2 regions of the Vibrio coralinecrosis genome follow, and region 1 is predicted to be linked to the other one. Evidence: predicted binding sites of a transcription regulator. Region 1 holds the regulator's gene; the other holds the start of a gene.
The links. The regulator MetJ, encoded in region 1, represses methionine synthesis genes. The targets are predictions, from matches to a motif close to TTAGACNTNTANANGTCTAA.

Region 1 (4,435 bases):
CGAAGCAAAATCCGCTTTTTTTCCCTTACGTAACGCACTGGGCATAGCATTGAATAGCGTTTCGCCAAGCGGATAATGATAGAACTGGCTACACCACTGCAGCAACTCATAGAGGCTATCTGGCCAGACAGGCTGAGAGTCCAACACCTGTTTCAGCGGTTTGAGTTTATCAATGCTAAATTCTGATTGATTAACAAGCGCAGTCACCACCCCCACCAAAGTCTGGGGGCCAAAAGGCACAGACACACGTCCACCAATAACAGGGAATAGGTGAGCGGGGATCTGATAGTCAAATTGTTTGTCGAGCGGTACAGGCAAGGCTACTCGGGCAATCGTCGGTCGCATATAAGCTTAAATACAATCAAAGGTACCCAATTAGTCTAAGGGAAAAGCGCTAAACGGGGAAGCAACGACATCATGAACTTCAGTTCTGCGATGATTCAACCTCATAGGCGAAAAAAGTAGCAACTTTATTGGTAAATCGGTTGATCCCAGAGAACGTATTCATTACTATATCGCGCCTTAGTGATATGGCTTGCTTTTGAGCAGCGGTATCCAAAGTGACATTTTATTAACTACGTGTGGTGTCCGGCTTAGAATCGGATAGCGACACGGCCTATTACAGAGGTTCTCCCATGAAAGCTGGTATCCACCCAGAATACAAAGCAGTTAAAGCAACTTGTTCTTGCGGTAACTCTTTCGAGTTCAACTCAACTCTAACTAAAGAGTCAATCCACCTAGACGTATGTGACAAATGTCACCCATTCTACACTGGTAAGCAGCGTATCGTTGATACTGGCGGCCGTGTAGATCGCTTCAACAAGCGTTTCGGTGCTCTTTCTTCTAAGAAATAATTTCTTTTTAGATGAAGAGAAAAGGACGCTACGGCGTCCTTTTTTGTTATCTGCTTTTGCCCCAACCCATTCAGAATAATCTCTTCCACTGTTTGATATTCGCTAGCCATATCTCTACCCATCTGGTCTTATCTCCAGTGATTTAGCACATTTTATTGCTTTAGCTCGCATTCTGACCTAGGCAGCTTGACTTAGTTACTCTAGAATGGATTTCCCCTATCCTAATTATTATTAACGAGTACCTACACCTATGTCCGATGACAATCGCCAAGAACTATCCCCTGAAGAACAATTCCGTCAGCAAGCGCTGGATTACCATGCTTACCCAACAGCAGGTAAAATTTCGGTGGAGCTGACAACACCAGCCGAAACGGCAGGTGATCTGGCGTTAGCGTACAGCCCAGGCGTGGCTGAGCCTGTACGTGAAATTGCACAGAATGCAGATAATGTCTACAAGTACACCTCTAAAGGTAACATGGTGGCGGTTATCTCTAACGGAACAGCAATTCTTGGTCTTGGTAACTTAGGTCCACTGGCATCAAAGCCAGTCATGGAAGGTAAAGCTCTTTTGTTCAAACGCTTTGCAGGTTTGGACTCTATCGACATTGAAGTCAAACACCGCACAATCGAAGAATTTGTCGATACGGTTGCCAACATTGCCGATACGTTTGGCGGTATCAACCTTGAAGACATTAAAGCCCCAGATTGTTTTGAAATTGAAAAGCAATTAATCGAGCGCTGTGATGTGCCGGTTTTTCACGATGACCAACACGGTACAGCGATCGTAACCGCAGCCGGGATGCTTAACGCAATTGAACTGCAAGGCAAAAAGCTAGAAGACGCGACGATTGTCTGTCTTGGCGCAGGCGCTGCTGCAGTAGCTTGTATGGAGCTACTGATCAAATGTGGTGCGATGCGCGAGAAAATCTACATGCTTGACCGCAAAGGCGTTATCCACACTCGCCGTGATGATCTCAACGAATACAAGCAGCTATTTGCGAATAACACTGACAAGCGTACGCTGGAAGATGTTATTGAAGGCGCAGACCTGTTCTTAGGCGTATCTGGCCCGAACTTGCTCGCTCCTGAAGCTCTCAAACTGATGGCTGACAAACCTGTTGTCTTTGCGTGTTCAAACCCAGATCCGGAAATCAAGCCAGAGCTGGCACATGAAGTCCGTGATGATTTAATCATGGGTACAGGTCGCAGCGACTACCCGAACCAAGTAAACAACGTGTTGTGCTTCCCATTCATCTTCCGCGGTGCTCTCGATGTTCGTGCTAGCGAAATCAACGATGAAATGAAACTCGCTGCGGTGGACGCCATTCGTGAACTGGCGAAAGAAGAAGTTCCAGCGGAAGTACTGAAAGCCGCAGGTGTGGATAAGCTGGAATTTGGCCCTGACTACATTATTCCTAAGCCAATGGACTCCCGCCTATTACCGCGTGTTGCAAAAGCGGTTGCTCTAGCGGCAGTGGAATCAGGTGTAGCTCGTATTGAGATGCCAGAGAATTACATGGAAGCGTAAGCGTTTCTCTCTGAAACAAAAAACCGCTGAATATTCAGCGGTTTTTTTGTATTTAGCGAAATAAAAATAAGGTGTGCAGCTGGTGATTACTCTTCATCATACGCTTCGAATTCAATCCCCATCTCAGTCATGAGTTTTTTCACTTCCGCGGGAATATCATCTGGGCGATCTTTACGTAAATCTTCATCAGTAGGTAGTGGCTGGCCTGTATAAGCATGCAAAAACGCTTCACAAAGCAGTTCACTGTTGGTCGCATGGCGCAGGTTATTAATCTGACGACGGGTTCGCTCATCAGTTAAAACCTTCAATACTTTCAATGGAATAGAAACCGTAATCTTCTTTACTTGTTCACTTTTCTTTCCATGTTCAGCATACGGACTAATGTATTCGCCGTTCCAATCTGCCATTGCGCACCTTTATGATTCATTATGTATAAAATTAGAAAGCGTAATTTTAGCGGGATTTATGGCCACAAGCAAAGACATATAGACGTCTAGAAGTGTTGACGTCTTTAAAAATGAGAAGTAAAGTGAAGAGACATACGATTGGAATAACATATATCTAACATCCGGCAAACAGGTATAGTGTAATCTCCAGCCAAGTCACTACAGTTCGAAAGGAAACACTTATGAGCGCCCGTAAACCAGCCACAATCGCGGTACGTACTGGTATCGAGTCAGACACTCAGCATCACGCCGTTGTGCCACCTATTTACCTCTCGACTAACTACGGTTTTCCCGCCTTTGGCGAAGTGCCAAAATATGACTACACTCGCTCGGGTAACCCAAACCGTGGCTTGTTAGAAAAAGCTCTGTATGAGCTGGAGTCTGGTAAAGGTGCGGTAGTAACCAACTGTGGAACCTCTGCATTGAACTTATGGGTCTCTGCATTTCTTGGCCCAGATGATCTGATCGTCGCACCACACGATTGCTACGGCGGTACGTACCGTTTGTTTAATACCCGCGCTCAAAAAGGTGATTTCAAGGTCCAGTTTGTCGATCAGTCCGATCAAAAAGCCTTGGACGAGGCTATTGCAAAAAAACCTAAACTGATTCTGTTAGAAACACCGTCTAACCCTTTGGTCCGCGTAGTCGACATTGCCGCGGTATGTGAAAAAGCCCGTCAGGTTGGTGCACTGGTCGGCGTCGACAATACCTTTTTGACACCTGTGTTCCAAAAGCCTCTCGAACTCGGCGCTGACTTCGTCATTCACTCGACAACCAAGTACATTAATGGTCATTCTGATGTCATCGGTGGCGTGGTGATCACTAAAACTGAGCAGCATGCTGAAGATCTTGCTTGGTGGGGCAACTGTATCGGCGCAACAGGCACACCATTCGATAGCTACATGACATTACGCGGTATTCGCACCTTGGGCGCACGCATGAAAGTACATGAAGAAAGCTCAGCGCACATTCTCAATTACCTACAGTCTCAGTCTCTGGTAGGTAATATCTATCACCCTAGCTTGCCGGATCACCCTGGTCATGAGATTGCGAAAAAGCAGCAGTCTGGATTTGGCTCCATGCTTAGCTTTGAGTTTGCAGGCAGCTTTGAGCAGCTCAAACACTTTGTTGGTCAGCTAGAACTCTTCTCACTCGCTGAATCACTTGGCGGCGTAGAAAGCCTGATTTGCCACCCAGCGTCGATGACACACCGAGCAATGGGAGAAGCGGCACTAGCTGAAGCTGGTGTGTCCCAACAATTACTACGCCTTTCAGTTGGTCTAGAAGACGCTGACGACCTGATTGCAGACCTTGAGCAGGCATTTCATAAAACCAAGGAGGCGTTGTCATGAGTCAGCAACGTCAATTGCATAAATTTGGCGGCAGTAGCCTTGCGGATCCAGAATGTTACCGCCGCGTCGTCAACATACTCAAAGAGTATTCAGACAAAGAAGATTTGATTGTTGTCTCTGCTGCGGGTAAAACCACCAACCGTTTGATCGAATTTCTCGACGCATTAAGCAAAGATGGCCGCCTCGCGCATGAGGCATTGCAAACGTTGCGTCAGTTTCAAACCCAGCTGGTTGAGGAACTACTCCAAGGAGAGA
Region 2 (4,435 bases), 220 kb from region 1:
AACCACCGCGTGCAATGTTTGCCACTTGCTCTTCGTTACGCTCTTGCTGTGCAAGGTTTTGACGAGAGAAGATTAGCGATGTTGGACCGTCTTTACGCTCGATTGCCAGTTTCCAAGCGACTGCCGATTCCACTTGGTCACATGGACGCCATGTGCTCATGTTTGGTGTTAGACGTAGAGAAGCCATTTGCTCAACTGGTTGGTGAGTTGGACCATCTTCGCCAAGACCGATAGAGTCATGCGTGTATACTTGGATGTTCTGAACTTTCATCAGAGCTGCCATACGCATTGCGTTACGCGCGTATTCCATGAACATTAGGAACGTTGCACCGTATGGTACGAAACCACCGTGTAAAGCAATACCGTTCATGATAGCCGTCATACCGAATTCACGAACACCGTAGTGGATGTAGTTACCAGACGCGTCTTCAGCTGATACCGACTTCGAACCAGACCACATGGTTAGGTTAGAAGGTGCAAGGTCAGCAGAGCCGCCTAGGAATTCAGGTAGCATAGCACCGAACGCTTCTAGTGCATTTTGAGATGCTTTACGTGATGCAATGTTTGCAGGATTTGCTTGAAGGTCAGCAATGATTTGTGTTGCTTTCTCTTCCCACTGTGCTGGTAGTTCACCGTTCAGGCGACGCTTAAGCTCTGCGGCTTCTGCTGGGTACGCAGCTGCGTACGCGTCAAACTTCGCATTCCACACCGCTTCTTTCGCTGCGCCCGCTTCTTTTGCATCCCACTGTGCATATACGTCTGCTGGGATTTCAAACGGACCGTGCTCCCAACCTAACTCTTTACGTGTCGCTGCTATTTCTTCAGCACCTAAAGGTGCACCGTGACAGTCATGAGAACCAGACTTGTTAGGTGAACCAAAACCGATGATGGTCTTAGTACAGATTAGAGTAGGGCGCGGGTCAGCTTTCGCTGCAACAATAGCCGCATTGATCGCTTCTGGATCGTGACCGTCTACTGCAGGGATTACGTGCCAACCGTAAGCTTCAAAACGCTTAGGTGTGTCGTCAGAGAACCAACCTTCAACGTGACCATCGATAGAAATGCCGTTGTCATCCCAGAAAGCGATCAGTTTACCCAGACCTAGTGTACCTGCTAGCGAACATGCTTCGTGAGAGATACCTTCCATCAGACAGCCGTCACCCATGAAGGCATAAGTGAAGTGGTCAACGATGTCGTGACCTTCTTTGTTAAACTGTGCTGCTAGAGTCTTCTCAGCTAGCGCCATACCCACAGCGTTCGTGATACCTTGACCTAGAGGACCTGTGGTTGTTTCGATACCCGGTGCGTAACCGTACTCAGGGTGACCCGGAGTCTTGGAGTGCAGTTGACGGAAGTTCTTTAGATCATCGATGGATAGCTCGTAACCCGCAAGGTGAAGCAGAGAGTAAATCAGCATAGAGCCGTGGCCGTTTGAAAGCACAAAGCGGTCGCGGTCAGACCACTCTGGGTTAGCTGGATTGTGGTTTAGGTGGTCACGCCAAAGAACTTCAGCGATATCCGCCATCCCCATAGGTGCGCCTGGGTGGCCAGAGTTGGCTTGTTGTACGCCGTCCATGCTAAGAGCACGGATTGCATTTGCTAGATGTTTACGGGAAGACATGTCTGCTCCTGAATGCGTTAAGCGAAAAACTAATTTTGGTGGGCGATTATTCTCTCAAAGGCGCCTGAGCTCTGCAAACGTTTTACAGTCTGAATACAGGGGATTTCCGCCTATTTTCCACCATTCCTATCAAAGTTATTAATATTTAACTCTTTAGAAGCAAACGTTTGGATATGTATTAAATTAAAAAAGAGCTTGTAATTCAAACAATGAAAATTAGAATAGACGTCTAGATGTAGATACACCTACAATTATTAATATTATTCAATGTCAGTGATTAAACACATTCACTGACTCTAAACCAAATTAAAGTGGAGCTAACATGGCTAAGCACCTGTTTACTTCTGAGTCGGTATCAGAAGGCCATCCAGATAAAATTGCAGATCAGATTTCTGATGCAGTCCTTGATGCGATTCTTGAACAAGACCCAAAAGCCCGTGTTGCGTGTGAAACATACGTGAAAACAGGCATGGTAATGGTCGGTGGTGAGATCACCACCTCAGCATGGGTAGACATCGAAGAGCTTACTCGCCAAACTGTGCGTGAAATTGGTTATGTAAACTCTGAAATGGGTTTTGATGCCGATTCTTGTGCGGTACTGAACACCATCGGTAAACAGTCTCCAGATATCAACCAAGGGGTTGATAAAGCGGATCCAAAAGAGCAAGGTGCGGGTGACCAGGGCATCATGTTTGGCTACGCGACGAACGAGACCGACGTGCTAATGCCAGCTCCAATTACGTACTCTCACCTACTTGTTCAAAAACAAGCGGAAGTGCGTAAAAACGGCACACTTCCTTGGCTACGTCCTGATGCAAAATCTCAGGTAACCTTCCAATACGACCAAGGTAAGATCGTTGGTATTGATGCTGTTGTTCTTTCGACTCAGCATTGTGATTCAATCTCTACTCCAGACCTGCGTGAAGCTGTTATGGAAGAGATCATTAAGCCAGTTCTACCATCAGAGTGGCTAAACAAAGACACTAACTTCTTCATCAACCCAACTGGCCGTTTTGTTATCGGTGGCCCAATGGGTGACTGTGGTCTGACTGGTCGTAAGATCATCGTTGATACTTACGGTGGTGCTGCTCGTCATGGTGGCGGTGCCTTCTCTGGTAAGGATCCATCAAAAGTTGACCGCTCTGCGGCTTACGCTGCACGTTACGTTGCGAAAAACATCGTTGCGGCTGGCCTTGCTGACCGTTGTGAGATTCAGCTTTCTTACGCAATCGGCGTCGCTGATCCAACGTCTATCATGGTGGAAACATTTGGTACTGAAAAAGTATCTCAAGACATCATTGTTGAAGCGGTACGCCAGCACTTCGATCTTCGCCCATACGGCCTACAAGAAATGCTGAACCTACTTCAACCAATCTACAAGAAAACAGCGGCATACGGCCACTTTGGTCGTGAAGAGTTCCCATGGGAAGCGACTGATAAAGCTGCACTTCTACGCGACTTCGCTGGCCTTAAGTAATTTAAATCACCGCACTAATTTGCTATTCAAGGGCTTCTGGGGAACCAGAAGCCCTTTGTTTTTGTGCGCAAAAATCAAACAACAAATTTGTATTTTTTTGTCATGGGGTCAATAGTTAACAATATGTTAAAAGAGCAAACTTAAAGCTAAGTGAGTTTCTTCTAACAAGTCAAACAGATGCGCAGCTTACCCAGCAGTCGCAAAGCCGAGCATCGAGTTCCATGTCACCTTGAAATAACGGGTGGCCTATGACCGAGAATCGATCAAGGAGGATGTATGCCTCGTACGGTGAATCCACAAGACTTCAACGAGAAACGCAAGGAAGTCCCAGATAACGAATACGCACGTACTATCCCGTGCAATCAGCTCAGCATATCGGCCCCGTTTCATTGGCTATCACTAGGGCTACACGATTTTGTTCGCATGCCACTGATCAGTGCCTTTTACGGTTTGTGTTTTATGGCAGCAGCGATTGGTATTGTTTTATTAGTTCAATGGCAAGGCACACACTTAGTCGTGATGCCTAGTTTGGTCGTTTATATGTTAATTGGTCCTTTCTTAGCTCTAGGACTCTATGACGCTAGTTGGGAAAGAGAAAAAGGCCATAACGCTAGCTTGATTCACTCCATGAAAGCCATTGGACGCAATTCTTCATCACAATGGGCGTTTGCTGTGATGCTCGCCGTGTGTATGATTTTCTGGATGCGTATTGCCGCGCTGCTTCATGCGCTTTACCCGTCCGTTCAAGGTGCTCCATTAACCGATTTCCTACCCTTCCTTATTATCGGCTCTCTGGTCGGCATGGTACTGGCAGCAATTGTGTTTAGTATTTCAGCCTTCTCCATTCCTCTGATGATGGAACGACGAGTTGATATGATGACAGCTGTGTTCACCAGCTTTAACGCGGTCAAGTCAAACATTCCTGCAATGATCGTATGGGCCGGCGTGATCTGTGGCGGTATACTAATTGGCTTTGCGACTTACGGAATCGGCATGTTATTTACGATGCCTATTCTTGGCTACGGTACTTGGCACGCCTATCATGAAACCATCAAGAAAAAGCACCATTAGCACCAACTTCTAATCCAGTATATGATTCGCTCCTTCAAAGTAAGGGGCGAATTTTTTCGAATAATTGATGGATAAAGAACTCAGCTATCGCACACAACAAATCGTCGCTCATTGTATCACCCAAGCCCAGAGTGCTTTTCAGCGTTCATTCTCTTTCCCTTCTATCAGCTACAAACTACGGGGGAAAGCCGCAGGCAAAGCCTACCTCCAGCTCAATGAAATTCGTCTCAATCCAACTTTATTTATCGAAAACCAGCAAGCCTTTT

Region 2: a site for MetJ is predicted at 1,843-1,862, ahead of metK (methionine adenosyltransferase). Genes of this name have one in related genera too.

The regions. Positions count from the first base shown of each region.
Region 1 is NZ_CP024627.1:209,217-213,651, reverse strand. It holds gene priA (primosomal protein N') at 1-345, opposite strand, end outside; gene rpmE (50S ribosomal protein L31) at 636-854, shown strand; gene CTT30_RS00990 (malic enzyme-like NAD(P)-binding protein) at 1,105-2,382, shown strand; gene metJ (met regulon transcriptional regulator MetJ) at 2,469-2,789, opposite strand; gene CTT30_RS00980 (O-succinylhomoserine (thiol)-lyase) at 3,011-4,180, shown strand; gene metL (bifunctional aspartate kinase/homoserine dehydrogenase II) at 4,177-4,435, shown strand, end outside.
Region 2 is NZ_CP024627.1:426,731-431,165, reverse strand. It holds gene tkt (transketolase) at 1-1,621, opposite strand, end outside; gene metK (methionine adenosyltransferase) at 1,944-3,098, shown strand; gene CTT30_RS02030 (DUF2189 domain-containing protein) at 3,375-4,169, shown strand; gene CTT30_RS02025 (SprT family zinc-dependent metalloprotease) at 4,237-4,435, shown strand, end outside.